Regions from separate parts of the Streptomyces sp. NPDC029151 genome, predicted to be linked through region 2. Evidence: riboswitches for the same ligand, from Rfam matches in the RefSeq annotation. Region 2 holds a riboswitch; each other region holds the start of a gene.
What was found. Region 2 has a riboswitch for S-adenosylmethionine ahead of ACZ4VF_RS02165 (putative leader peptide). Riboswitches for the same ligand answer to the same signal wherever they lie in the genome.
Positions count from the first base shown of each region.

Region 1: linked by a shared signal. The riboswitch ahead of thrC (threonine synthase) and the one ahead of ACZ4VF_RS02165 (putative leader peptide) in region 2 are both predicted to bind S-adenosylmethionine.
Region 3: linked by a shared signal. The riboswitch ahead of ACZ4VF_RS09760 (aminotransferase class V-fold PLP-dependent enzyme) and the one ahead of ACZ4VF_RS02165 (putative leader peptide) in region 2 are both predicted to bind S-adenosylmethionine.

Region 1 is NZ_JBVHWQ010000006.1:441,557-451,144, forward strand. It holds gene ACZ4VF_RS24385 (cold-shock protein) at 1-149, opposite strand, end outside; gene ACZ4VF_RS24390 (MoaD/ThiS family protein) at 598-873, opposite strand; gene thrC (threonine synthase) at 1,022-2,305, opposite strand; SAM riboswitch class I at 2,324-2,467, opposite strand; gene ACZ4VF_RS24400 (glucosyl-3-phosphoglycerate synthase) at 2,624-3,568, shown strand; gene ACZ4VF_RS24405 (alpha,alpha-trehalose-phosphate synthase (UDP-forming)) at 3,643-5,082, shown strand; gene otsB (trehalose-phosphatase) at 5,070-5,927, opposite strand; gene ACZ4VF_RS24415 (DUF3263 domain-containing protein) at 5,964-6,188, opposite strand; gene ACZ4VF_RS24420 (ABC transporter substrate-binding protein) at 6,228-7,502, opposite strand; gene ACZ4VF_RS24425 (ROK family protein) at 7,614-8,558, shown strand; gene nagA (N-acetylglucosamine-6-phosphate deacetylase) at 8,558-9,588, shown strand, end outside.
Region 2 is NZ_JBVHWQ010000001.1:529,899-539,486, reverse strand. It holds gene ACZ4VF_RS02175 (LLM class flavin-dependent oxidoreductase) at 446-1,486, opposite strand; gene ACZ4VF_RS02170 (DUF1684 domain-containing protein) at 1,534-2,358, opposite strand; gene ACZ4VF_RS02165 (putative leader peptide) at 2,557-2,640, opposite strand; SAM riboswitch class IV at 2,707-2,816, opposite strand; gene ACZ4VF_RS02160 (putative leader peptide) at 2,995-3,069, shown strand; gene ACZ4VF_RS02155 (vanadium-dependent haloperoxidase) at 3,129-4,391, shown strand; gene ACZ4VF_RS02150 (hypothetical protein) at 4,460-4,612, opposite strand; gene ACZ4VF_RS02145 (tryptophan dimethylallyltransferase family protein) at 5,378-6,631, opposite strand; gene ACZ4VF_RS02140 (prenyltransferase/squalene oxidase repeat-containing protein) at 6,694-7,671, opposite strand; gene ACZ4VF_RS02135 (MBL fold metallo-hydrolase) at 7,684-9,264, opposite strand; gene ACZ4VF_RS02130 (B12-binding domain-containing radical SAM protein) at 9,261-9,588, opposite strand, start outside.
Region 3 is NZ_JBVHWQ010000002.1:443,508-453,095, reverse strand. It holds gene ACZ4VF_RS09795 (L,D-transpeptidase) at 36-1,298, shown strand; gene ACZ4VF_RS09790 (response regulator) at 1,373-1,774, opposite strand; gene ctaE (aa3-type cytochrome oxidase subunit III) at 1,953-2,573, shown strand; gene qcrC (cytochrome bc1 complex diheme cytochrome c subunit) at 2,636-3,448, shown strand; gene qcrA (cytochrome bc1 complex Rieske iron-sulfur subunit) at 3,445-4,503, shown strand; gene qcrB (cytochrome bc1 complex cytochrome b subunit) at 4,500-6,161, shown strand; gene trpD (anthranilate phosphoribosyltransferase) at 6,283-7,347, shown strand; SAM riboswitch class IV at 7,420-7,536, shown strand; gene ACZ4VF_RS09760 (aminotransferase class V-fold PLP-dependent enzyme) at 7,670-9,031, shown strand; gene ACZ4VF_RS09755 (protein kinase domain-containing protein) at 9,202-9,588, shown strand, end outside.

The sequences.
Region 1 (9,588 bases), on a different contig from region 2:
TCGAACTCGACCCGCTGGCCCTCTTCCAGGGTGCGGTAGCCGTCCATCTGAATGGCGCTGTAGTGGACGAAGACGTCCGCACCACCGTCGACCGCGATGAAGCCGTACCCCTTCTCCGCGTTGAACCACTTGACGGTGCCCTGAGCCATGCCTAACTCCCCTATTACTGGCCCTTGCACAGATCCACACTTCGCGGACCCGGGTCAGACCTCACCCCCCATTGGTCGGGGGCGTGCGCCGGAACGCGTCGACCGCGGCTGAATGTATCTGTCCAACTGCCGTCTGCAACAGGTCAATCGGACGAGAATTCTGGACGCGAGGGGTCAGGAATCTGGGGAGAATTCACCCGGATTCGGGGCAAGTCGGGCTCCATAAAAGCCGCAAAAGCCACAGAGAACCCGCACACTTTGGCTACTTCTTGTCGGGGCGCGCGGCATGTTTTCCGGGCCCGCGACCCGGGGGTCCCGGCCGTGTTCCCCAACTCTACCGCGCTCAATCACACAGAATTGCCCCCTCCGCTTCTCTCACGGAGAGGGCAATCCGACAGACACTCGGTAATCGACGTTACCGAAGGTAATGAGCGGACATATGGACGGCTCAGCCGCCCGCGACCGCCGGAATGATCGACACGCCGGCGCCGTCCGGGGTCACCGTCTCCAGGCCCTGCTCGAAACGGACGTCGTCGTCGTTGACGTACACGTTCACGAAGCGGCGCAGCTTGCCCTGGTCGTCCAGCACGCGCGCGGCGATGCCCGTGTGGTTCTTCTCCAGGTCGGCGATGACCTCGGCGAGCGTCGCGCCCTCGGCGGCGACCTCGGCCTGCCCGCCGGTGTAGGTGCGCAGGATGGTGGGGATGCGAACGGTCACGCTCATGCGGTCGGACCTCCGGTCGGGTTCACGGGTGCGGCGGGGCGGTGCCCCAGGGGGGCGGGGCTGTGACGAGTGTGCGGCTGCCGCCGCGCGGGCGCGACCGGCCCCCACCGGCCGGCGGGGTGTGTGCGGCCTCCCGGCGCGGCGCCCGTCATGCGAGGCCGGCCTCTCGGAAGGAGTCCAGGGTGGGGCGGATCGTGGCGGTCAGGCCGGTCCCGGCCACCGCGTCCAGGGTCTTCAGGCCGTCGCCGGTGTTGAGGACGACCGTGGTCTTCGCCGGGTCCAGCAGGCCCGCCTCGAGCAGCTTGCGGGTGACGCCGACGGTCACCCCGCCGGCCGTCTCCGCGAAGACGCCCTCGGTGCGGGCCAGCAGCTTGATGGCGTCCACGATCTCGGCGTCCGTCACGTCCTCCACGGCACCGCCGGTGCGGCGGGCGATGTCCAGGACGTACGGACCGTCGGCCGGGTTGCCGATGGCCAGGGACTTGGCGATGGTGTCCGGCTTCTGCGGGCGGACCACGTCGTGGCCGGCCTTGAAGGCGGTGGACACCGGGGAGCAGCCCTCGGCCTGCGCGCCGAAGATCTTGTAGGGCCTGTCCTCGACCAGCCCCAGCCTGATCAGCTCCTGGAGCCCCTTGTCGATCTTCGTGAGCTGGGAGCCGGAGGCGATCGGGACGACCAGCTGGTCGGGCAGGCGCCAGCCCAGCTGCTCGGCGATCTCGTACGCGAGGGTCTTGGAGCCCTCCGCGTAGTACGGCCGCAGGTTGACGTTGACGAAGCCCCAGCCCTCGCCGGCCGGGTCGCCGATCAGCTCGGAGCAGAAGCGGTTCACGTCGTCGTAGTTGCCGTCGATGCCGACCAGCTCACCGCCGTAGACCGCGGCCATGACGACCTTGCCCTGCTCCAGGTCGTGCGGGATGAACACGCAGGAGCGGAAGCCGGCCCGGGCGGCGGCGGCGCCGACGGCACCGGCCAGGTTGCCGGTGGAGGAGCAGGAGAGGGTGGTGAAGCCGAAGGCGCGGGCGGCCTCCAGGGCCTGGGCGACGACCCGGTCCTTGAAGGAGTGGGTCGGGTTGCCGGAGTCGTCCTTCACGTAGAGCCCGCCGGTCACGCCCAGCTCGCGCGCCAGGTTGTCGGCCTTGACGAGCTTGGTCCAGCCGGGGTTCAGGTTGGGCTTGCCGGCGACGTCCGCGGGCACCGGCAGCAGCGGCGCGTACCGCCAGATGTTCGCGGGACCGGCCTCGATGCGACGGCGCAGTTCCTCGGTGTCGTAGGCGGAGAAGTCGTAGGCGATCTCGAGCGGGCCGAAGCACTCCTCGCAGGCGAAGACCGGGCCGAGCGGCACCCGGTGGCCGCACTCGCGACAGCTCAGTGCCGCGGCGGGGCCGAGGTCGACGGTGGATTCGCTGGAGGTTGCAACTGTCTGCACAGCCATGTGAGGCGAGGCCCTTTCTCCTCATCTTCCTCACGACGCATCTCGCCGTGAGACGGATTTGGCACCTTCCCTAGCCGGGAGCCTCGCTGTGAAAGACGAGAATCGGCTGGAGGGTTGCCGGGGCTTCATCGGGCCGTGTCCCTCTGCCCCTCTGGATGAGCGGTATGCGGTTGTGAACGCCGGCCGACCCCCGACATGCGATGGTCATCGGCGTTGTTCAAGACTGTAACCGAAGGCCAGGACAGTTGAGATAGTCGTCCGAACCGCGAGATGGATCACACGGTGGCGTGTGGTCGTGACAGTGAGGAGCCGCCGACCGTGCTGGAAGAAGTCGAGCGCTGGCTGAGCACCCGCTCCTGGTCCGTGGCCGACCGCCCGCTGCACCAGGTGCTGGCCGCCAAGCAGCGCACCGGCCAGACGATCAGCGTCGTCCTGCCCGCCCTCAACGAGGAGGAGACCGTCGGCGACATCGTCGCGGTCATCCGGCACGACCTCGTGGAGCGGGTGCCGCTCGTCGACGAGGTCGTGGTCGTCGACTCCGGCTCCACCGACCGCACCTCCGAGGTCGCCGCCCGCGCCGGCGCCCGGGTCGTGCACCGCGACGACATCCTGCCGCGCATCCCCGCCGTCCCCGGCAAGGGCGAGGTGCTGTGGCGCTCGCTGCTGGTGACCGGCGGGGACATCGTCTGTTTCATCGACGCGGACCTGAGGGAGTTCTCCTCCGACTTCGTCACCGGGATCGTCGGCCCGCTGCTCACCGACCCGGACGTCGACCTGGTCAAGGGCATGTACGACCGCCCGCTCGCCGGCGGTGCCGGGCAGGGCGGCCGGGTCACCGAGCTCATGGCCCGTCCGCTGCTGAACATGCACTGGCCGCAGCTGGCCGGGTTCGTGCAGCCGCTGGGCGGCGAGTACGCGGCCCGCCGCTCCCTGCTGGAGCAGCTGCCGTTCCCCGTGGGCTACGGCGTGGAGCTGGGCATGCTGGTCGACGCGCTGCACCTGGTGGGCCTGGACGCGCTGGCCCAGGTCGACGTGGGCGTGCGCAAGCACCGGCACCAGGACGGGCAGGCACTCGGGAGGATGGCGGCGGCGATCTACCGCACGGCCCAGCTGCGGCTCGCGCGCGGGCACCTCGTCCGGCCCTCCCTCACCCAGTTCGAGCGGGGGCAGGACGGGTTCGAGCCGCGTACCTACTCGGTGGACACCGAGGAACGGCCGCCCATGGTGGAGATCGCGGAGTACGCCGAACGGAAGGTGGCGTGAACGTGCCGTATACGGTCCTTCCGCCTGGCGAGCCCTACGTTTGAGGGTTTGGGGGCCGGGCTAGGTTGAGGCGTATGGCTTTCACGCGTGCTGCTGGTGACAAGGCTCAGGTGCTGGTCGCGTCGAATCGCGGCCCGGTCTCCTATCAGGTGGGCGAGGGCGGTGCGCTGCACGCCAGACGGGGCGGCGGCGGCCTGGTCTCGGGGCTGTCCGCCATCGGCTCGGACGCGGGCTCGGTCTGGGTCTGCGCCGCGCTCGGCGACGGCGACCGGGCGGCGGTGCGGCGCGCGGACGGCGGGCTGCTGCCGGCCGAGGACACCGGCGGGCAGCGGGTGCGGATGCTCGACATCGACGCGACCGTGCACGCCGAGGCGTACAACGGGATCGCCAACTCGGTGCTGTGGTTCGTCCACCACATGCTGTACCAGACCCCGCTGGAGCCGGTCTTCGACGCGGAGTTCCGCCGGCAGTGGGGGTCGTACGAGGCCTACAACCGGGCGTTCGCCGAGGCGCTGGCGGAGGAGGCCGCCGAGGGCGCGGCGGTGCTGATCCAGGACTACCACCTGGCCCTCGCCCCCCGGATGCTCCGCCGGCTCCGTCCCGACCTGCGCATCGGCCACTTCTCGCACACCCCGTGGGCGCCGCCGGACTACTTCCGCGTCCTGCCCGACGACATCGCGGCCGAGCTGCTCGGCGGGATCCTCGGTGCCGACCGGGCGGCGTTCCTGACCCGGCGGTGGGCGGACGCGTTCACCGACTGCTGTCACGCGGTGCTCGGGCCCGGCATCCCGTCCGGCACCCGGATCGGGGTGCACGGGCTCGGCGCGGACGCCGACTTCCTGCGCGAGCGGGCGCACCGGCCGGACGTGGACGAGCGGATGGCGGCGCTGCGGGAGGAGATCGGGGAGGGCCGCAGGACGATCGTCCGGGTGGACCGCACCGAGCTATCCAAGAACATCGTGCGCGGGCTGCTGGCGTACCGGCAGCTGCTGGAGGACCACCCCGAGTGGCGGGAGAAGGTCGTCCACGTGGCCTTCGCCTACCCGTCCCGGCAGGACCTCGCCGTGTACCGCGACTACACCGCCGAGGTGCGGCGGGTCGCGGACGAGATCAACGAGCGGTACGGCACGGCGGGCTGGACGCCGGTCGTGCTGCACGTGAAGGACGACTTCGCCCGCTCCCTGGCCGCGTACCGGCTGGCCGACGTGGCCCTGGTGAACCCCATCCGCGACGGCATGAACCTGGTCGCCAAGGAGGTCCCGGTCGTCTCCGACGCGGGCTGCGCGCTGGTGCTGTCGCGGGAGGCGGGGGCCTACGAGGAGCTGGGCGAGGACGCGTTCACGGTGAATCCGTACGACATCGACGGGACGGCCCGGGCCCTGCACGAGGCGCTGACCCTGCCGGCCGGCGAACGGGCGGAGCGCTCGAAGCGGCTCGCGGCCGCGGCGACCGCGCTGCCGCCGGCCCGGTGGTTCCTGGACCAGCTGGAGGCGCTGACCTCTCAGCCGAGCTGAGCGGCCAGTGTCCTGAGCAGGTCCACGACCCCCTCCGGGCCGTCCACCACCAGGTCGGCGCGTTCCGCCAGTTCCGTGACCTCGCTGCTGCCGCTGCACACCAGCAGGCCGGGGGTGCCCTCGGCGCGGAGTTCCTCGACGGCGGCGAAGGCGGGCAGGTCGCCGAGGTCGTCGCCGGCGTAGACGACGCTGCCGGCCTTCAGGGCGCGGGCGTGGTCGAGGAGGGCCACGCCCTTGTCCATGCCGGGCGGGCGCAGCTCCAGGACCATGCGGCCGGGCTCCACGATCAGGCCGTGCCGGGCGGCGAGGTCGGCGAGGGGGGTGCGCAGGGCGTCGAACGCGGCCTGCGGGTCGGCGGCACGGCGGGTGTGCACCGCGAGCGCCCGGCCCTTCTCCTCGATCCACGTGCCCTCGCCGGCGCCGGCGCGCCGGAGCACCCCGGGCAGCTCGGCGCGGACGGCGGCCACTCCGGGGTGCGGGGGCGGCGCGGTGACCTCGCCGGTGGCCGCGTCCCAGCGTTCGGCGCCGTAGTGGCCGAGGACGGTGAGGTGCTCCAGGCCGGGGGCGTCGGCGAAGCCGCCGTAGCGGACCGCGACCTCGGGCGGGCGGCCGGTGATCACGGCGACGGAGGCCACCCGGGGCGCGAGCGCGGCCAGCGCGGGTACGGCGCCGGGGTGCGCGCGGGCCTGCTCGGGGTCGGCGACGATGGGGGCGAGCGTGCCGTCGAAGTCGAGGCCTACGAGCGCGGCGCGGGGCTCGGCCAGCAGTGCGTCGAGTCCGTCCCGGCCGGCTCGGGTGCGCGGGGTCGGCAGGGAGTACCGGGGATCCGTGGTGTGGGTGCCCATACGGCGACCCTATCCAGGAGGGGCCCGGTCCACTCCTCAGCGCTCCGCGCGGCGGGCCTCGCGTACGCGGCGCAGGCGGTGGACCGTGACGGGGTCGTGGGCGAGGGCGCGCTCGTCGTCCAAAAGGGCGTTGAGCAGCTGGTAGTAGCGGACGGGGGTCAGGTCGAGTTCCTCGCGGATGGCCCGTTCCTTCGCGCCGGGGCCGGGGAAGGTCCGGCGCTCCAGCGCGAGGATGGCTTTTTCGCGGGTGCCCAGTTCCATGCCCGCCACGGTAGCGGCGGGCACGGACAACGGGTCGGTCTACTCGGCGTGGGTGCTGTCGGCCGCCGTGGCCGACGACTGCAGGCGGGTCAGGACGCCGGCGGGGCTGCCGCCGGGGGCGACGGCCTGGCCGATGTTCTGCTTGACGGCCGCGCTGATCGCCGCCCAGGAGGTCTTGCCGACGGGGTACAGCTCGGAGGTGGGCAGCTGCTCCAGGAAGGGGCGCAGGGCCTTGTCGCGGGACGCGTTCGACGCGTCCATCGTGTTGGAGGCGGAGCCGGTGACCGGCAGCAGCCCGTACTCCCGGGAGAAGTCGAGGACGTTCTTCTCGGTGTAGACGAAGTCGAGGAAGTCGCCGATCTGGTCGGCGTGGCCGTTCTGCTTGAAGCCCATCATCCAGTCGGCGACGCCCATGGAGGCCCTGGCCTTGCCGGTGCGGCCCGGCATCGGCACCATGCCGAACTTCACGCCCTTCTTGGACGCCTGCTGGATCAGCGTGGGGTGGCCGTTGAGCATGCCGACCTGGCCGTCGGCGAACGCGGCGAAGGCGTCGGCGCGGTTGAGCTTGCCGGGGGCGACCGGGCCGGTCAGGCCCTTGCCGACCAGCTCGTCCTTGAGCCAGGTGAAGGTCTCCACGTTCGCCGCGGAGTCGATGGTGTACGTGCCGATCTCGTCGGTGTAGCCGCTGCCGCCGCTGAGCAGCCACTGCATGGTCTCGGCCTGGGCCTCCTCCGGCCCGAGCGGCAGGGCGTACGGGTACTTCACGCCCTTGTCCTTCAGGGCCCGCGCGTCGGCGGCGAGGTCGTCCCAGCTGGTGGGCGGGGTGATGCCGGCCTTGGCGAAGAGGGTCTTGTTGTAGAAGAGCACCCGGGTGGAGGCGGCGAACGGGATGCCGTACTGGGTGTGCTTCCACTGGCCGGCGTCGGAGAGCTGGGAGAGCAGGTCGGCCTGGGTGCGGATGGAGAGCAGGTCCGAGGCCGGGTAGAGCTTGCCCGCGGCGGCGTAGTCGGCGTAGGCGCCGATCTGGGCCATGTCGGGGGCGTGGCCGGCGTCGACCATCTCCTTGACCTTGCGGTCGACGTCGTTCCAGGAGTAGACGCTGACCTCGACCTTCACGCCCGAGTGCTGCTTCTCGTACTCCTTGGCCAGGGCGTCCCAGTACTTCTCGGAGCTGTTCGCGGGCGAGTCGCCGTAGTCGGCCGCGACCAGTCTGAGGGTGACATCGGAGGAGCCCGTGCTCCCGCAGCCGCCGAGCACCGCCGTCATGCCCAGTGCGGACACCACCGCGATCGTTCCTGCCGTTCGCCGACGCACCCTGAAAACCCCAACCCTGCTGTCTGACCGTTCAACATATGGACACATAAGGTCTACACCACGTGAGTGGACTAGACCTCTCGCGGGTGGGAGGGTCACACTAGGCGCGTGGTGAGACATGTCATCGCCCTCGACGTGGGCGGTACCGGGATGAAGGCCGCCCTCGTCGGCGACGACGGCGCACTGCTCCACCGCGCCCGCCGTGCCACCGGCCGCGCCCGCGGCCCCGAGGCCGTGCTCGCGGGCATCCTCGACTTCGCCGCCGAACTGCACGCCCACGGCGTCGAGCGGTACGGCGAGAGCGCCGGCGCGGCCGGCATCGCCGTCCCCGGCATCGTCGACGAACACACCGGCACCGCCGTCTACGCCGCCAACCTCGGCTGGCGCGACGTCCCCCTGCGCGACCTGCTCGCCGACCGGCTCCGGGTGCCCGTCGCCCTCGGCCACGACGTGCGCACCGGCGGCCTCGCCGAGGGCCGGATCGGCGCCGGCCGCGGCGCGGACCGGTTCCTGTTCGTGCCGCTGGGCACCGGGATCGCCGGCGCCATCGGCATCGACGGGCGGGTGGAGGCCGGGGCACACGGGTTCGCGGGCGAGATCGGCCACATCGTCGTGCGGCCCGGCGGCGCCCCCTGCCCGTGCGGGCAGCGCGGCTGCCTGGAGCGGTACGCCTCCGCGTCCGCCGTCAGCGAGGCCTGGGCGACGGCCTGCGGCGACCCGGACGCGGACGCCGCGGACTGCGCGCGAGCCGTCGCGTCCGGCGACCCGGACGCCGTCCGGGTGTGGCACGCGGCGGTCGACGCGCTCGCCGACGGACTGGTCACCGCCCTCACCCTGCTGGACCCCGGCACGCTGATCATCGGTGGCGGGCTGGCCGAGGCGGGGGACGTGTTGTTCCGGCCCCTGCGGGACGCCGTCCGGCGCCGGGTCACCTTCCAGAAACTGCCGGCCATCGTGCCCGCCGCGCTGGGCGACACCGCCGGCTGCCTGGGCGCGGGACTGCTCGCGCAGGACCTGCTGACAGCCACTCCTACGACTCCGGAGGTAAGCACCTGATGGCAACCGAGCGGGAATCCCTGCTGCTCACCGGCGCGAACGTGGTGCTCCCCACCGGAACGGTGCCCAACGGCCAGGTGGCCGTCGACGGCAAGCGCATCGCCGGCACCGCACCGGCCGGCGCCGAGGTCGTCGACGTCACCGGCCACTGGCTGGTCCCCGGCTTCGTCGACCTCCACAACCACGGCGGAGGCGGAGCCTCCTTCTCCGGCACGGCGGACGACATCCTCAAGGCCGTCCGCACCCACCGCGCGCACGGCACCACCACCCTCGTCGCCTCCACCGTCACCGACGAGATGGACCTGCTGGTCGGCCAGGCCGGCCTGCTCAGCGAGCTGGCCGAGCAGGGCGACATCGCGGGCATCCACTTCGAGGGACCGTTCATCTCCCCGTGCCGCAAGGGCGCGCACTCCGAGGCCCTGCTGCGCCACCCGGACCCGGCCGAGGTCCGCAAGCTGATCGACGCCGCGCGCGGCAAGGCGACGATGGTCACCCTCGCCGCCGAACTGCCCGGCGGCATCGACTCCGTACGGCTGCTCGCCGAGCACGGCGTCATCGCGGCGATCGGGCACACGGACGCCAGCTACGAGCAGACGGCCGAGGCGATCGACGCGGGAGCCACGGTCGCCACCCACCTCTTCAACGCCATGCCCGCGCTGAACCACCGTGCGCCCGGCCCGATCGCCGCCCTGCTGGAGGACGAGCGGGTCACGGTCGAGCTGATCAACGACGGCGTCCACCTGCACCCGGCCGCCCTGGAGCTGGCGTTCCGTCACGCGGGCGCGGACCGGGTCGCCTTCATCACCGACGCGATGGACGCGGCCGGCGCCGGCGACGGCCGCTACCTGCTCGGCCCGCTGGAGGTCGAGGTCAGCGAGGGCGTCGCCCGGCTGGCCGAGGGCGGTTCCATCGCCGGCTCCACGCTCACCCTGGACCGCGCCCTCCAGCGGGCGGTGACCGTCGACAAGCTCCCGGTGGAGGACGCCGTACGGGCCCTCTCCGCCACCCCGGCCCGCCTGCTCGGCCTGTC
Region 2 (9,588 bases):
CCGGACCGCTCCGGCTGTCGGCGCCCAGACGCTAATCCCTGACGCGCGCGTCAAAGGCACGAGCGTCGACGCGTACCGCCGCGACCGCGGCCCGTGTGGTGGGTGTTCATGGCGTCCGCCGGCACCGCACAGCTGCCGGCGTCCAAGCGCTGCACCAGTTTCCGTGCATGCCGTCCATGGTGCGGCCGGCCATCAGGGCCCAGCGGTCGATGCCGAGGGCGTCGGGCAGGCAGGCTTCCGCAGCGACCTGATCGCTCTGCGGCCGAAGAGGTGGCACCCCAGTGTCGTTCGTCGGGACGCATGGAGCACGGTCCAGCACTGCCCCGGCAGCCGCCCAGCACACCGGCACCTCGTACGCCCCGGCATCGGCGGAAGCGGTGGCCGTCGGCGAAACGGCTCCCGGGTGTGGATCCCATGCCTCACGGCGGCTCCCGCGGACCGGGGCTCATCGGCCCGCCTCGTGCAGCAGCGCGGAGGCGGGCCGCCAGCCCAGCTCGGGCGCGATCGAGTGCCGTACGTCGTGCAGGATCTGCTCGTAGTCGGCCCGTTCGAACTCGTAGGGCAGCTCCAGGCGCAGCTCCGAGACGGCCGCGACCACGGGGTCAGCGGTCAGCTGCTCCAGGATCTGGTCCGAGGTTCCCACCACGTCCGGGGCGAACAGGGTGCGCTTCGGGCCCTGCGGCGCCAGGGTGCGTGCGTGCCGACTGGCCGCGTACTCACGGTAGCGGGCCCGGGTCGTCGCGTCCGCGCTGTCGAACGGCACGATCACCCGTCCCAACGCCACCCGTGGAGAGCGGTCGCCGGTGATCAACCGCCGGTGTTCGGAGAGCAGGGCGAGCTGGGCCGTGGTGAAGTCGTCGGTGCCCTCACCCGTCACGATGTTGCCGCTGAGCAGGTTCAGGCCGTGCTCGGCGGCCCAGCGGATCGAGCGCAGACTTCCCCCGCCGTACCAGACCCGGTCCACCAGGCCGGGGGCGTGCGGCTGCAGGCGCGGCCGCTGGGTGTTGCCCGGCGACCGGATGACCGTGTCGGGGTCGCCGAGATAGTCGCCGCGCAGGTGGTCGATGACACGGGCGATCCTGCCGTACGACAGGTCGAAGCTGTGCCAGTCCCCGTCGTGGACCAGGTCACCGAGGAGTTCGGCGTGCGGCATGCCGGTGCTGAAGCCGGCCTGCAGGCGGCCGCGGGACAGTACGTCGGCGAGCGCCAGGTCCTCGGCGAGGCGGAACGGGTTCTCGTACCCGATCGGGATGACCGCGGTCCCCAGTTCGACCCGCTCGGTGCGCTGGCCGGCGGCGGCGAGGAACACCGCGGCCGAGCCGACACCGTGTTCGAGATGGCGTTGCCGGATCCAGGCACCGTCGAAGCCGAGCCGTTCGCCGTACTCGAACAGCCGCAGGGTTTCCTCCAGGCCGGTGTACGGGTCGTCATCGGCGAAGTTGCCCGGGGTGAGAAAGGCCAGCGAGCTGATCGTGGGTGTGCTCATGCGGTGTCCGCCCTCTACGTCGTGGTCCCCTCGGTGGCGCAAGGTGTTCAGGAGCCGCCCCGCTCACGGGGGATCTTCTCCCCGGCCTCGATCGCCACGGGCAGCCGGTTCTCTGCCGGCGGCAGCGGGCAGGTGGCCAGATCGGTGTAGGCGCACGGCAGGTTCGCCGCCCGGTTGAAGTCCAGGACGACCGTGCCGTCGGCGGCGGGCGGGGGCGAGGCGAGGGCCCGGTTGGCGGCGTAGGTGGTCACCCCGGACGTCGCGTCGGTGAACAGCACCAGCAGACTCCCCGGGCTGTGTCCGGGGAACGCGGTGAGGGCGTGGGACCGCCCGTCCAGTTCGAACTCGACCCGGCCCGGCGCGTCGTACACGTGCTCGAGGCCCTCGACCGCCGCGCCCACGGTCGTCGGTCGTGGCTCGTCGAAGGCCGTGTAGCGGCCGGTCACCGTCCAGCGGGGATGCGGGGCATAGGCGGGCGTGCCGGTGAAGGCGGTGCGCAAGGGGTTGTCCGGGTGCCGGGGACGGACGATGTCGTGTCCGCCGCGCTTGGCCACCTCGATCACGGCGTCGCCCCAGACCGCGTTGACTCCGCCGCGCTCCGGGAGCACCCCGAAGCGGTGCTCGCCGCGGACGGGGGCGCCGTCCACGACCAGTTCCTCACCGTCGTCGAGGATGACGACGACCCCGTCTGCCCCGGTCGACCAGGCGCCCGGAGCGTCCGGGAGACGCTGCGGCTCCTCACCCAGCCAGTGCAGCCCGGTGATCGCGAGGAACCCGTGCGGGGCGGCGAGTCCAGCTTCCTGCCTCGTGTGCCATTCCTGCCAGTCGCGGGTGAAGGCGGACAGGTCTGCGGTGGTGTCGTGAACGGTCATGCGGGCTCCCTTGCTTGCATCGGCGGGGATGCGGCCGTGGCATGGCGGCCGCGGGGACCACCGCGAGCAGCTCGCGGATGTCGCTGTGGCGGAGGTGGGTGAACACGAAAGCCCTCGTGGGGCCGGGGCGGGCACGACAGAAGAGCGCCGCGGGCGTCGAACAGCGCTGAACGTCCTCAGACAGCCGGCGGGACGCGGTCAGCCATGACACAGACAGCTGGTGATGCGCTGCAGATCGATGTGGCGTCGGCGGGAGAACCGGGAGAAAGCCGCCGCACACACGAGGGAGGGACCGGGGACGCTGCTGTACAACACGCTCACCCCTCTGTCCCAGGCCCCTGCCACGGCGCCACGCGCTTGCCGGATCGGCGACCCGGCCGGGCTTTCACCTGGAGCACCCCACCGCGCCGGAGGGTTGCCGGTCAGCAAGCCAGGGCTTGACGCTGACACTCGATGCCGGTTGAAAAGCTACCCATCGCCGTCGCGGCCCGTCAATGCCGAGAGACGAGCCGTCACTTCGTCCCGACAGGTACTCGGTAACGGGCGTATGGCGGGGACGCGAAGCCGTGATTGCAATGTCAGGGAGGCGATCTCCTTCTGTTGACCGGGGATTGGGGCGTGGATAGCGTCCCCGGCATGCCGATCTCCCTGCGGTTCACCCGGCGGCGCGCCGTTGATCTGCTGCGTGTCGCCGCCGCGCTGTGTAACTGACTGTCCCTCACCTGCGCCCCGGTCAACAGCAGTCACCGCACATCCGCGAGGGAGTACCCGTGCACCCGCTCACCACCCGCCGCTCCGCCCTGAGGGCGCTGGGCTCGGCCGCCCTGCTGGCCGCCTTCGTCACCGTCCCGTCCGCCACGGCTGCCGTGGCGGGCGAACGCACCTCGCGCCCGTCCGTGGCGCTCGACTGGTACGACCTGACGGCCGCCACCATCGCGGCCGCCGGCGCCGCCACCCAGATCACCAACAACCGTACCTGGGCCATCAGTTGGCTCGCGGCGGCCCGAGCCACCCGCGAGGTGCCGCCCGGCGTCGACCGGAGGGACTTCCAGGACGCGGCCCTGGCGTCCGCCGTACACGACGCCTTGCTGGCCCTGGTCCCGTCCCGCGCCCAGGACCTGGACGCCGCGTTGCGAACCACTCTGGACCGCGTCCCGGACGGGTCGGCCAAGTCGAAGGGTGTGGCGGCCGGTGCGCGCCAAGCACGGCTGGCCCTCGCTTCCCGCGAGGGCGACGGTCTCGACCCGGCCTCGGTCAACGCGCCCTTCACCGTGCCGCCCGCGGCTCCCGGCGTGTGGCAGCCGACGCCGCCCGCCTATGCCCCCGCCGCACAGTACGGCAACCGGCTCGCGAGACCCTTCCTGCTGGACGGCCCCGACCAGTACCGGCTGCCCGCACCGCCCGCCCTGGACTCCGCGCGCTACCGTGCCGACCTGGCCGAGGTGCGGGCGTACGGGGCCGTGGACAGCACCGTGCGCACAGCGCTGCAGACCGAGACCGCCACCTTCTGGCTGGGCTCCTCACTGACGCTGTACACCGAACCGCTGAGGGTGGCCCTGGCCCGGTCGCCACGCTCCGTCCCCGCACGGGCCGCGCTGGTGGCGCTGTTCCACATCGCCCTGGTGGACACGCAGATCGCCACCTCCGACACCAAGTACGCGTACCTGCGCTGGCGCCCCGTCACGGCCGTCCGCGCCGGCACGATCGACCCCGACCCCGACTGGACGCCGCTGCACGTCACGCCGGCCCACCCCGACTACCCCAGCGGCCACAACACCTATGCGGGCGCGGCGGAAACGATCCTCACGGAGCTCACCGGGCCGCGGACCGCACCGTTCGAGCTGACCAGCCCCACCGCCCCCGGAGTGACGCGCACCTACACGGCCTGGAGTCAGCTGTCCCAGGACAACGAGGACGCCCGCGTCTACTCCGGCATCCACACCCGCTCGGCCGACGTGGCCGGCCTCGCCCTCGGCAAGCGGGTGGCAGGGCACGCGCTGCGCAACGCGGAACGTCTGTTCGGCGTGTCGTGAACGATCCGGGATGCGGCCACCCGGCGGCCCCGACCCGCACCTCGTTACTCGACGAGCTGGTGGACCGGTCACGGTGCGGCGCGTTCGGCGCCGTCCACGGCGAGCGCGAAGCGCCGGCGCGGCCCCCGTTCGGCGGTGGGCGCGAGGCGGGCGGTGGGGGCGCTGGGACGGAGAGCGCCCGCGTCCGTCTCGTGCAGGGGCTCCGTACGCGTCGTACACATCAGGTCAACAGGACCCGGCTGGTGCCCAGCAGGGTGTCACCGGTGATCGCCGCCCGGACCTGCCGGCGCCGGTTGTGTGCCGGGAAGTGACCTGCCGGCGTTCGTGCCCCTGATGCCGCGTCAGTCAGGTCGGCGGCCGAGGTCCGGAGCCTGCTTGCCCGAGTGGAGCGACGTTCCTCACAGTCATCGACTCCGACGCGTGCCGGTGTACAGTGAAGACCGCCCTTGACCTGCACAAAGCAGGCAGGGAGCCGTCTTCCAGGAGTTCAACATGCTGCGCACCATGTTCAAGTCCAAGATCTAGCATTTGGACGTTTGCGCGAGTCAGTGGCGTGGAGACGGGGTTTGGTCAGCAAACGGTCAGCATCAGCCTCTTGGGTTGTTCGTGGAGGCATACCAGCTGGCGGTCGCGCATGGTGCTGACACAGGCGGCTTGCCGGTGCGCCATGACAACCTCTGCCACGCAGCCCGAAGCAGTCCGACCTCAAACTTCCTAGCGTCGGCAGGAGTGTTTCGCTGGGCGAGAGGACTCGAACGTGGCCGACCCGTCACTAGGTGAGCGCCCACCCGCTATAGCGCGTCGGCTTCCCGGTCGGGCGAAGCGGCGCACGGACGTCCTGATCCCGGTGCCGTCATTGATTCCGGTCTCTCCGCTGGCGCCGAGGTGGTCGATGACCTCGGGGAGGGTGCGGATCTGGATGCCGAGATCATGCCTTGGAAGGCCATGTCGTGAAAGCGCGAGGCTAGGGCCTGACGCCTTACCCGTCAGGCGCGGAGGGGCGACGGCCAACAGAGTTCCGGCCAGCGGCGTTGCGGGTCCAGTGAGAGCCAGCCGTAGCGGTCGTGGTATGCCCGCGAGCCGAAGTAGACGGCGACTCGGGGACTGCCCTGCATCCGCTGGTAGGAAACGTGACTGTGGATGCCCTGCTCGCGCTCCAGCGGCCGGCTCGCGAGGGCGTTCAGGCACTGTTCGTACGCTTCGGTCGGCAAACCGCTCCGGACGAGGAAGTCCCTGATGCGGTGGTAGGCAATGAGATCGTTGTCGATGTACGGCTGGATCGGCAGGTGCAGAGCGGTGCGCTGCAGCCTGTTGGGATCCTCCGCGGTCAGGTGGTAGGCGCTGTAGACCGGGCGCCACGACAGGGAAGTCTGTTCGCCTAGGACTGCTCCGACGAAGGCCGCCCACTCACCCCGTGTGGACGGATCCACCGCCGCGCATCGGGCGTCGAGTTCCGTCGGCGTCGCGTTGAAGTGCTTGATGTAAATCTTCACTCTCGCTGTCGGCCCGGCGAAGAGATCGAGCGAGAAGTGGCTGAACACGTCCTCGGGGCCGCACATTGCCAGTAGGGGCGGCACCACGGCGTCGAAACCGAGGCGGCCGAGGGCTTCGGAAACCGTCGTCGCGGCGCGTGTCCGGCCCCGAGCCAGGGGGTTGAGGTAGAGCTTGAACAGCGGCGGGCTGTCGACATCGAATCCGACGGCGTGCGCCGTGGCCGCGTGCAAGGCGTCGTCGACCGGGGCGAACAGGTTCTCGACGAGGCGGAGCGGGCCGAGGTCAACCCCGCAGTTCTCGGCGAGCCACGCGTTCAGCCTGTCTGCGGCGGACCAGTAGGTCTGCGGCGATGCCGGGTCGGCCTGGGCTTCGACTAGGAAGCGTAGGCCCAGCCGGTCCGGTTGGATCTCCAGCGAGAACTCGTACGGCGTGCAGTCGGCGCCCACGGCGGACCACCGCGGAGGCAACCCGATGTCGCGGTCGTCGCACAGGTTCACCAGATCCCGGAAGAGCGCGAGGATCTGGTCCGCCCGCTCGTCGAGACCGGTGGCGTCGCACAGTCGCCGCAGTTGAACGGACCCGAATTCGTAGACGGTGCCTGATGCCAGGGGACGGGAGGGCGAGAGCAGTGGGGGCGCCTCAACGCTCTCGGGACGGAGCAGGTCGCAGCCGTTCTGTGCCTCCTCGACTGACTGGCCCTCGCCGCGGGACCTCTCAGATGCCGACGGCTCGGTGTCACTCGACATGGCGCGTTCCTCTCACACTCACTCCTGCGATGACCAAGGCGATCTCTCCCGGTCTCCGGCCGTCACCACCGCCGGAGGCTGGCGAGGAACCGCAGCACCGTGGCGGTCGTGAAGAGATGACGGTGGTCGACGGTCGAGCAGCCGACGTATCCGTCCGCGGCCCACGGCTCCGTGCAGCGGGCGTACGTCACCCTCAGCGTCGGCGTGAGGGCGCGCCAACTGCCGTCCGCGTGCTGTGACCGCATCAGGGCATCGCTGATCAGCCCGGCCGGGGAGCTGTCCGAGCAGACGTGGGAGACGATGTTGCCCACCAGAGCCGACCTGAACGGATCATCCTGCGCGGTCAGGGCCCGGACCGCGGCCACGACCCTTTCCCTATCGTACGCAGTGCCGGTCTGTTCCAGGAGCCGCACGTTCACGCTGGTGCTGTAGAGGGCTGTGGTCCACCAATATGAGTGCCACAGTCCGCTCGGCTGGAGTTGCGACACCACGTACCGGAGCCCCCGCTGGATCCGGGGGTCCGGCAGGGGCAGCCGGGTCAGCAGCGCCCGGAGGACCACGGGGGTCACGTCGGGATGGCTGATGCCCCACGCGTCGTGGCGGGTGCGCGGGTCAAAGGTGGCGAACCCGCCGTCGGGCTTCTGGAAGGTGAGGAGCCGTTCGTAGCAGACATCGGGCACGGGGTCCCCGCACTCGCTGAGTGACAGCACGGCGTGCGCGGTCGAATCGCTGTCGACGGGGCAGCGGTCGTTGTACGCCCATCCGCCGTCCGCTTGGACGGCCCGGCGCAGCCAGTCCCGTGACCGGCCGAGGGTGGATTGCGACACGGCTGCATCGGTCGTGCTGGGCAGGGCGTGCAGTAGGCACGAGGTGACATAGGCGGTGACCCAGCTGTCCGACACACCGGGCTGGAGTTGGAAATCGCGCCAGGCACCGTCGGGGGACCGGGCCGTGAGCAAGAAACGGACGCCCCGCTCGATGGCGAGCGCGAGTGGCGTGTCGGCTCCCGTGCGGGTGCTGTGCCTGTGTTGTCGCTGCATGGAGATACGCCTTCACGAGATCGGCACGGAAGCCTTCAGCGGGTCGGGCTGTCCCGGTCGTGCCAGAAGGACGGTGCCCCAGGGCCACCGATGGCGCGCACTTTCGACGACGCCGGCCATGCCGTCGCGCAGGTGCACGGACTGCCCCGGTCTCAGCAGAAGTGGCGCGACGGGCGAGCCGACGATCGTGTCGGGGCTCGGCGCTGAGCGCACCCGCAGCTCTTCCAGGCACCGTTCAGGGAACGGATCGAAGTAGACGCACCCCTGGAGCTCCCGGCCGTCTGCATCGAGCGCGGGTCCCAGGCCGGCCTCCCAATACCACGGCGCCCCTCCGTCGGCGTAGGGCACCAGATAACCAGCGTGCCAGTTCTCGGCTGTGTCCACGGCCTCGGCCGCGGAGTTCATGATCGTCTGCCGGACACCGTACTGGTCCGGCGGTACGAACAGCAGATAGCGCCGTACGGAAGAGCTGAGGTACTGGACCGGGTACAGCGACCATCCCCGGTACCCGGCGAAGAGGACGTCGATCGGCCCCCAGCGCCGGTGCGCCTCGCGTGCTACCTCCCGCACGTCTCCTCGGCGGTCCCTTCCGGAGTCGGCGAGGACGGCGCACGAGAAGCGCGCGGTCCGGCATAGGTAGACGTTGCCGGCGTTCGTGACCTCCGGGCATAGCTGTTCGCTCGTGGTCGGCTGTTCACCATAGAAGGGCAGCGCTGCGATTTCAATGTCGCCGACCCGTTCCCGTTGCCACCAGCGCATCCGCCGTACGTCTTGGAAACCCAGTTGCCGCAGGCGAAGCGCCATGTCGATGCTAAGCAGCGACTCTCGCTCGACGTACGGGACGAAGACCTTCACGTGGGAACCGAACTGGAGCAGGCTGCCGAGGTCGAAGTGGTCCGGGTGGGAATGCGTGATCAGAATCGCGTCGACTGGGCCGATCTCCTGGCGCGATACCGGTTGGTAGTCGACCGGGTAGTGTACGGCCGTCGGCAGGAACCAGGGATCGATGACGACCTGGGTGGTGTCCGACCGCACCACCACCGTGTTGTGTCCGACGAACGTCGCATCGCCCTGGCGGCGGACAGTCCGGTCGACCTCCTCATGCTCGGGCACCCGCACCAGCATGTCGCGCTGTTCGAGTTCCCTCAGCACGGTGTCGTAGACGCTCTTGATGCCCACGGGCATGGGCTCCAGAAGGCCGCCTCCGTCGCCGGACAAGGCCGCGACGATGTCATGGAGCACGGGCAGGAGTTCGGGATGGAACTCGAGCCTGAGCTCGGGGTGTGCCTGTCCCTTGCTGAAGGTCAGCGCGGAAGGTTTCACCAGATCGGTGTCCGGATAGAGCACCTGGTGCCTGAGCGTGGGCCCGTCGAGGAGGCGTAGGTAGCCTTCTTGCGCCCGTACCTCCTGCAGCAACGTCGGCGCCCGTCGCACGACGTCGACCGGACCGTCCCGCTCGCCTGCCTGCAAGACCGTGCGGTACACGCTGCGGAGGTTGGTTTCGAGTTTCGGCGACATCGGCGCCCCGAACGGCGTGTCGTCGCGGTACTCCACTGACAGACGGGTCTCGGCAGCGAGCCTCGGAACGATCACGACGGAGCTCCTTGCGGGTCTCGCCCTGCCTGCAGCGGCACGAGCTGCAGCAGAGCCTTCTCGATCAGCTCCCCGATCCTCTGCCGGGTCAGGAACGCGGTGACCGGGGTCTGATGACCGCCACCGCCGCTCTCGGCCAAGATGTCTACGCCCGACTGCCACTCGACCCCCTCGAGCAGTTCATAAGCGCTGCGTTCCAGCACCGCGTGGCCGTACCGCGAGCTAATGATGACCATGTTCCCGTTCACGTGCTCCACCAGTGATGACGGGTTCCACCGCAGGCGGTAGCCCCGATGGTCGTCGGGCGGTGGCAGTGACGTCCGA
Region 3 (9,588 bases), on a different contig from region 2:
GCGCCGGTACGGTCTCCAGCTCATAACGTGATCATATGAACCACATTCCGCGGACCCGCACCGTCGTCAGCTGCACGCTGCTGGTGACCGCCCTCGGCGCGGGCGTCACCGCTTGCGGTTCGGACGGCAACCCCCTGTCGGCCAGGCCGTACGACGCAGCGGGCCTGATCTCCTTCAACGGCCCCACCGAAGCGGGGAAGCGGGCCGACCCGGACAAGCCCCTGGAGGTCACCGCCAGCAGCGGTGAGGGCCGGATCACGGACGTCACCGCCCGGGACTCCACAGGGCGCTACGTGGCGGGCGAACTCGCCGCCGACGGCAGCCGGTGGCACAGCACCTCACCGCTGGCCGCCAACGCCCACTACACGGTCACGGTGAGCACCGAGGACGAGGACGGCGCACCCGGCCGCAAGGTCCTCACCTTCGACACCAGCAAGCCCACCAGCAAGAAGCGCCTGAACGTCACGTTCGGGCCGGAGAAGGGCACCTACGGCGTCGGACAGCCGATCACGGCCCAACTCGACCAGGAAATCAAGGACAAGGCGCAACGCGCCGTCGTGGAGCGCGCGCTGCGGGTGGACTCCACGCCGGCCGTGCCGGGCGCCTGGCACTGGGTGGACAACAAGGAACTGCACTACCGCCCCAAGGACTACTGGCCCGTCCACGCCACGATCCAGGTGCACAGCAACCTGGACGGCGTCAAGATCGGCGACCGGCTGTGGGGCGGCCCCTCCAAGCCCCTGACGATCACCACGGGCGACCGGATCGAGGCCGTCACCGACGCCGCCTCGCACCAGATGACCGTCTTCAAGAACGGCCAGGAGATCAACCAGATCCCCGTCACGACGGGCAAGCCCGGCTTCGAGACCCGCAACGGGGTCAAGGTGGTCCTGGCCAAGCAGTACTTCGTACGCATGCGCGGCACCACCGTCGGCATCGCCGAGGGCAGCGCCGACTCCTACGACCTGCCGGTCTACTACGCCACCCGGGTCACCTGGTCCGGCGAGTACGTCCACGCGGCGCCCTGGTCCGTGGGCTCACAGGGCTACGCCAACGTCAGCCACGGCTGCACCGGCATGAGCACCTCCAACGCCGAGTGGTTCTTCGACACGGTGCGCGAGGGGGACATCGTCAAGGTCGTCAACTCGAACGGCGACGACATGGAGCCCTTCGGCAACGGCTTCGGCGACTGGAACGTCGACTGGCAGAAGTGGCGCCAGGGCAGCGCCCTCTTCAACGGCAGGCCGGACGGTCCGGCCCCGTCGGACGCGCTGCGCATCCAGCCGGCAGCGGTGTGATGAAGGGGCGCGGGGGACCGCGCGGCGAGGGCCCTCCGGCCCGCACCCGCGCACGGACCCGGCGCCCCGCCCCGCTAGGCGCCCACCAGGCGCTTCCGCCGCAGCAGGGAGGCCAGCGCCGAGGCGAACTCCACCGGGTCCACCGGCAGGGTCACCGCCGCGTCCGCCCGGCTCCACGTGGCCAGCCAGGCGTCCTGGGGCCGCCCCATGAGCAGCAGCACCGGCGGACAGCCGAACACCTCGTCCTTGATCTGCCGGCACATCCCCATGCCGCCCATCGGCACGGCCTCGCCGTCGAGCACGCACGCGTCGATGCCGCCCCTGTCCAGCTCCCGCAGCACCGCGTCCGGCGTCGCGCACTCCACGAACTCCACCAGGGGGACGTCCGGGGCCGGCCGACGCCCGGCGGCGAGCCGGACTTGCTCGCGGGTGGTGGAGTCGTCGCTGTAGACCAGCACCGTGGCGGTCGGCTGCATTGTTCCTCCGAGACGTCAGCGTCGTACGGACAGGACGGGCAGGCCCGTTCCGGCGGATGTTACTCCCGTCGCCGGGCCCGTGAACACCATGCCGAACACCACGTCAACACCGGTGTGGCGGGTGGCAACACTCCGAACGGCACCCCCCGGAGTGAGCGCGAGATAAGCGACCGACATAATGTCGGTCGTGGCGACAGCAACGACAGTAGAAACCGGGCACGCGCACCCGTCGGTCAACCGGCCGAACCTCACCAGCGTCGGAACCATCATCTGGCTGAGTTCCGAGCTGATGTTCTTCGCGGCCCTCTTCGCGATGTACTTCACCCTCCGGTCGGTGACCGGACCGGTCCACTGGAAGGAACAGGCGGAGGCACTCAACGTGCCCTTCTCCGCCACGAACACCACGATCCTGGTGCTCTCCTCCCTCACCTGCCAGCTCGGCGTGTTCGCTGCCGAGCGCGGCGACGTGAAGAAGCTCCGTGGCTGGTTCATCCTCACCTTCATCATGGGTGCGATCTTCATCGGCGGTCAGATCTACGAGTACACGGAGCTGGTGAAGAAGGACGGCATCTCGCTGTCCTCCGACCCGTACGGCTCGGTGTTCTACCTGACCACCGGCTTCCACGGCCTGCACGTGACGGGCGGTCTCATCGCCTTCCTGCTGGTCCTCGGCCGCACCTACATGGCCAAGAGGTTCACTCACGAGCAGGCGACCGCCGCCATCGTCGTGTCCTACTACTGGCACTTCGTCGATGTCGTCTGGATCGGCCTCTTCGCCACGATCTACCTGATCAAGTAGCCGGGACCGCTCCCGCACATCCAGAAGCACCGACGCAGAAGATCCTGACACCGGGGTAATCCGTGAAAAAGCTCTCCGCACGACGACGCCATCCGCTGGCGGCGGTCGTCGTCCTACTCCTCGCGCTGGCGGCCACTGGGGGGCTGTACGCCGCGTTCGCGCCCGCGGGCAAGGCGCAGGCCGATGAATCCTCCCAGTCCCTGACCATCAAGGAGGGCAAGAAGCTCTACGAGGTCGGCTGCGCCAGCTGCCACGGCACCGGTGGCCAGGGCTCCTCCGACGGCCCGAGCCTGGTCGGCGTGGGTGCCGCCGCGGTCGACTTCCAGGTCGGCACCGGCCGTATGCCCGCCGCCACCTCGCAGGGCGCCCAGGTCCCGCGCAAGAAGCCTGTCTACACGCAGGCCCAGATCGACCAGCTCGCCGCGTACGTCGCCTCGCTGGGTGCCGGCCCGAGCGTGCCCACCGAGCAGCAGTACGGCCCCGGCGGGGCGGACATCGCCAAGGGTGGCGAACTGTTCCGCACCAACTGCGCGCAGTGCCACAACTTCACCGGCAAGGGCGGTGCCCTGACCAAGGGCAAGTACGCGCCCAGCCTGGAGGGTGTCGCTCCGAAGCACATCTACGAGGCCATGCAGACGGGCCCGCAGAACATGCCGTCCTTCCCCGACACCACGATGTCGGAGAAGAACAAGAAGGACATCATCGCGTACCTGAACGCGGTCAACGGCGATGAGACCGACAACCCCGGCGGTATGGAGCTGGGTGGCCTCGGGCCGGTCAGCGAGGGTCTGTTCGCCTGGATCTTCGGCCTCGGCGCGCTGATCGCGGTCGCCGTCTGGGTCGCCGCTCGGACCGCAAAGGCCAAGAAGTCATGAGTAGCCAAGACATTCCAGAAGAGAACCTGCCCGCTGAGCAGGACCACGCACACGGCGCGGTAGGGATCGCGGACGAGGAGAACCCGTTCGCCGACCCGGGGCTGCCCCCGCACGAGCACCGGATCCAGGACATCGACGAGCGGGCCGCCAGGCGGTCCGAGCGCATGGTCGCCCTGCTGTTCACGGTGTCGATGCTGGCCACCATCGGCTTCATCGTCGCGTACCTGGCCATCCCGAACGACAAGTCGATCTTCGTCTTCCCGATCGGGCACATCAGCGCGATGAACTTCGCGCTGGGCCTGACCCTGGGCGTGGCGCTGTTCTGCATCGGCGCGGGCGCGGTCCACTGGGCCCGCACCCTGATGTCCGACGTGGAGGTCGCCGACGACCGGCACCCCATCGAGGCTCCCGCCGAGGTCCGGGCGAAGGTCCACGCGGACTTCCGCCAGGGCGCCAAGGAGTCGGCGCTGGGCCGCCGCAAGCTGATCCGCAACACCATGTTCGGCGCGCTGGCCTTCGTGCCGCTGTCCGGCGTCATGCTGCTCGGCGGTCTCGGCCCGGCACCGGGGACCAAGCTCCGCCACACCATGTGGGCCAAGGGCAAGCGCCTGGTCAACATGAACACGAACCAGCCGCTGCGTCCCGAGGACGTCGCCGTGGGCTCGCTCACCTTCGCCAAGCCGGACGGCCTGGAGGAGCACGACGAGGACTTCCAGAACGAGATCGCCAAGGCGGCCCTGATGATCGTCCGGATCCAGCCGGGCAACATCAAGGACAAGCGCGAGCTGGCGTGGTCGCACGAGGGCATCGTCGCGTACTCGAAGATCTGCACCCACGTGGGCTGCCCGATCTCGCTGTACGAGCAGCAGACCCACCACGTGCTGTGCCCGTGCCACCAGTCCACCTTCGACCTCTCCGACGGTGCCCGAGTGATCTTCGGCCCCGCCGGCCACGCCCTGCCGCAGCTGCGCATCGGCGTGGACAGTGAGGGTTACCTCCAGGCGCTCGGCGACTTCGAGGAGCCCGTCGGTCCTGCATTCTGGGAGCGCGGATGAGCACTACACCGAACGAAACGCCTTCATCCGCCGCTGCCGCGGCGGGCCGCTCCCGCGGGAAGGCACCGGCCGGCGAGCGCATCGCCGACTGGGCCGACGGCCGGCTCGGGATCTACTCCCTCGCCAAGGCCAACATGCGCAAGATCTTCCCCGACCACTGGTCGTTCATGTTGGGCGAAGTGTGCATGTACAGCTTCATCATCATCATCCTGACGGGTGTCTATCTGACGCTGTTCTTCCACCCGTCGATGAACGAGGTGGAGTACCACGGCAGCTACGTCCCGCTCCAGGGACAGCTGATGTCCGAGGCGTTCAGCTCGACCCTGCACATCTCCTTCGACGTGCGCGGCGGTCTGCTCATCCGGCAGATCCACCACTGGGCCGCCCTGATCTTCCTCGCCGGCATGTTCGTGCACATGATGCGCGTGTTCTTCACTGGCGCGTTCCGCAAGCCGCGTGAGATCAACTGGCTGTTCGGCTTCCTGCTGTTCGTCCTCGGCATGTTCACCGGCTTCACCGGTTACTCGCTCCCCGACGACCTGCTCTCCGGCACCGGTGTCCGCTTCACCGAGGGCGCGATCCTGTCCATGCCGATCGTCGGCACGTACATCTCGATGTTCCTCTTCGGCGGCGAGTTCCCCGGCCACGACTTCGTCGCCCGGTTCTACTCGATCCACATCCTGCTGCTGCCGGGCATCATGCTCGGCCTGATGGTGGCGCACCTGATCCTGGTCTTCTACCACAAGCACACGCAGTTCGCGGGTCCCGGGAAGTCCGAGAAGAACGTCGTCGGCATGCCGCTGCTGCCGGTGTACATGGCCAAGGCCGGAGGCTTCTTCTTCCTGGTCTTCGGTGTCATCGCGGCCATCGCGGCGGTCGCGCAGATCAACCCGATCTGGGCCATGGGCCCCTACCGTCCGGACCAGGTGTCCACCGGCGCCCAGCCCGACTGGTACATGGGCTTCGCCGAGGGTCTGGTCCGCTACATGCCGGGCTGGGAGATCAACTTCTGGGGTCACACGCTCGTCCTGGGCGTGTTCATCCCGCTGGTGCTCTTCGGTCTCGTCCTGGCGGCGATCGCGGTCTACCCGTTCATCGAGTCCTGGGTCACCGGCGACAAGCGCGAGCACCACATCCTGGACCGCCCGCGCAACGCCCCGACCCGTACCGCGTTCGGTGTCGCCTGGGTGACGGTCTACATGGTGGGCCTGGTCGGCGGTGGCAACGACCTCTTCGCCACCCACTTCCACCTGTCGATCAACGCCGTCACCTGGTTCGTCCGGATCGCCTTCTTCGCCGGACCGGTCATCGCGTTCATCGTCACCAAGCGGATCTGCCTCGGCCTGCAGCGCCGCGACCGCGACAAGGTGCTGCACGGTCGCGAGACCGGCATCATCAAGCGGCTGCCGCACGGTGAGTTCATCGAGGTGCACGAGCCGCTCAGCCAGGAGCAGCTGCACACGCTCACCGCGCACGAGCAGTACCGGCCGGCCGAGATCGGTCCGACGGTCGACGAGAACGGTGTCGAGCGCAAGGTGGGTGCCTCGGAGAAGCTGCGCGTCAAGCTCTCCAACGCCTACTACGGCGAGGACAACCAGATCCCGAAGCCGACCGTCGAGGAGTACAAGGAGATCACGAGCGGCCACGGCCACCACTGATCCCCGCGTCGCCACGCCACGCCGAAGGGCCCCGTCCGTAACCCGGACGGGGCCCTTCCCCGTGCCCGGGGCTGGATAGGGTGGTCCACGACGGAGCAGGAATCTGTACGAGGAGCGGCTGATGAGCGCTGTGACCCCCGCTGGAGGCGACACCGCGGCGGGCCGCTCCTGGCCCGCCCTGCTGAACGGTCTGCTGGACGGCCGGGACCTGTCCGCCGACGACACGGCCTGGGCGATGGACGTGATCATGCGCGGGGAGGCGACCGACGCGCAGATCGCCGCGTTCATGGTGGCGCTGCGGGCCAAGGGCGAGACGGTCCAGGAGATCACCGGACTCGTGCGGACCATGTACGCGCACGCGAACGTCATCGAGGTGCCCGGGCCGGCCGTGGACATCGTCGGCACCGGCGGTGACGGCGCCAAGACGGTGAACATCTCCACCATGTCCTCGATCGTCGTCGCCGGCACGGGTACGAAGGTCGTCAAGCACGGCAACCGCGCCGCGTCCTCCGCCTCCGGCTCCTCCGACGTCCTGGAGAAGCTCGGGATCAACCTCAACCTGACTCCGCAGCGGGTCGCCGAGGTCGCCGAGGAAGCCGGCATCACCATCTGCTTCGCCGTCCGGTTCCACCCGTCGCTGCGCCATGTGGCCCCGGCCCGGGCCCAGTTGGGCATCCGGACCACCTTCAACGTGCTGGGCCCGCTCACCAACCCGGCCCAGGTGCGGGCGCAGGCCGTCGGGGTGGCCGACCCCCGGATGGCGCCGATCGTCGCCGGTGTCCTCGCCGAGCGGGGCAACTCCGCGCTGGTGTTCCGGGGCGACGACGGCCTGGACGAGCTGACCGTCACGGCCCCCTCCCGGGTCTGGGTGGTCCGGGACGGCAAGGTGACGGAGGAGACCTTCGACCCGCGGGACGTCGGCCTCGACCTCGTCCCGGTGGACGCCCTGCGCGGCGCCGACGCCTCCTACAACGCGGAGGTGGCCCGCCGGCTGCTGGACGGCGAGACGGGCGCCGTACGGGACGCCGTCCTGCTGAACTCGGCGGCGGCCCTGGTGGCCCTCCGGCCGACGGACGCGCCCCTCGCCGAGCAGCTGCGGGCCGGCATGGCGCAGGCCGCGGAGTCGATCGACTCGGGCGCCGCGAAGCGGACCCTGGACCGCTGGGTGGCCGTCAGCAACGCCTAGGCCCCGGGCGTCGTCCCGCGATCCGGACACGGGTTGCGGGACGACGATCACATCGCGTACGTTCCTGTACCAGGTCATGAGTGACAGTCATGAGGCCCCGGCCGACTGTCCGGCAACCCTCCGTCCGTGGCGGGGTGCCCCGGGTGAAGACCAGGTCGTGCACAGCAAGGTGCACGGCAAGCGCGGATCCCTCACGAACCCAGGGATCCTGGTCGTCGAGGAGTCTTCCGTGAGCAAGCGAATGCGTTAGGGCCGCAGAGCCCCGCCTCCGCACACCCTTTCTCTCTTCTTCGTCTTCCCCTCGTCTCACGGGAGTTCCGCCATGTCCGTCTCCAGCGCTGCCTCCGACCAGACCGTTTGCACCCCTCTGCCCGTTCTGGGGCGAGATGTCACCGTCCCGCTCGTCACCGGCGGCGAGGTCACCTACGCCGCCCTGGACTACGCGGCCAGCGCCCCCGCGCTCCAGCGCGTCTGGGACGACGTCGCCGCGTACGCCCCGTACTACGGCAGCGTCCACCGCGGCGCGGGCTACCTCTCCCAGCTCTCCACGGACCTGTTCGAGAACGCGCGGACCACGGTCGCCGACTTCCTCGGCTGCCGGCCCACCGACCAGGTCGTCTTCACCCGCTCCACGACGGACTCCCTCAACCTCCTCGCCCGGGCGGTCCCGGCCGACTGCGAGGTCTTCGTCTTCGAGACCGAGCACCACGCGTCCCTGCTGCCCTGGCGGGACGCGCGGGTGACCTGCCTCGACGCCCCGCGCACTCCGCGGCAGGCCGTTCAGACCCTGGAGCGGGCCCTCGCCGACCGCGACCCCCACGGCCCGGCCCTGGTCTGCGTCACCGGCGCCTCCAACGTCACCGGCGAGCTGTGGCCGGTGCGCGAACTGGCTGCCGCCGCGCACGCCCACGGCGCCCGCATCGTCCTGGACGCCGCGCAGCTCGCCCCGCACCACCCGGTCTCCGTCACCGACCTCGACGTCGACTGGATCGCCTTCTCCGGCCACAAGCTGTACGCCCCCTTCGGCTCCGGTGTCCTGGCCGGCCGCGCCGACTGGCTCCAGGCGGCCGAGCCGTACCTCGCGGGCGGCGGCGCCAGCCGCAAGGTCACCCGGCGCGAGGACGGGGGAGTGGCCGTCGAGTGGCACGACACCGCGGCCCGCCACGAGGCCGGCTCCCCGAACGTCATCGGCGCCTACGCCATCGCCTCGGCCTGCAAGGCCCTGACCGAGGCCGGCTGGGACACCCTGGTCGCCCGCGAGCAGCACCTCGTCCGCGTGGTCCGCGAGGGCCTCGCCGAGGTCCCCGGGGTGCGGATCCTCTCCCTCTTCGGCGACGACGCCCCGCGGGTCGGCGTCCTCTCCTTCGTCGTCGAGGGCTGGAACAGCTCCCACTTCGCCGCCGCCCTCTCCGCCGAGTACGGCATCGGCGTCCGTGACGGCCTCTTCTGCGCCCACCCCCTGGTCCGCACCCTCCTCGGCAGCGACCCCCAGAGCCAGGGCGAGTGCGGCGCCCCCGAGGCGGCCCCCGGCGAGAAGTCCCTCAACGCCATCCGGGTCAGCTTCGGCGCCGGCACCCCCGACGAACACGTCGAGCGCTTCGTCGACGCGGTGCGGGAACTGGTGCGGGACGGCGCCAAGTGGCGGTACCGCACGGAGGACGGCCGCTGCGTCCCGGCGGTCTGAGACCGGCGTGAGCGGCGGCGCCCCGCGGGGCGCCACCGGACGCGCGGGACACCACGCCGGCCCCGCCCGCGCGGTACCCGCGGACCCGGCGGACGGCCGGGCGGCGCCCCCCGGTCCGAGGGCGCCGCATACACTCCCCCTGGCAGCAGCTAGACCGGGGGGAGCACGGAGTGCACGCGCTGCGCGCAGCTGACCCGCGCCAGATCGGCCCGTACACCGTCACGCACCGGCTCGGCGCCGGCGGCATGGGCGAGGTCTACCTCGCCGAGTCACGCACGGGCCTCAGACTCGCGGTGAAGGTGGTGCGGGCCGAGCACGCCGAGGACCGCACCTTCCGCGCCCGGTTCCGCCACGAGGTCCGCGCCGCCCAGACCGTCGGCGGCGCGGGCACGTACACCGCACGGGTCGTGGACGCCGACACCGAGGCCGAACGCCCCTGGATGGCCACGGAGTTCGTGCCCGGCCCGAATCTGCGGGACGCGGTCCTGGACCACGGCGCGCTGCCCGGCCCCGCGGTCCGGATCCTCGCCGCCGCGCTCGGCGAGGCGCTGGCCGCC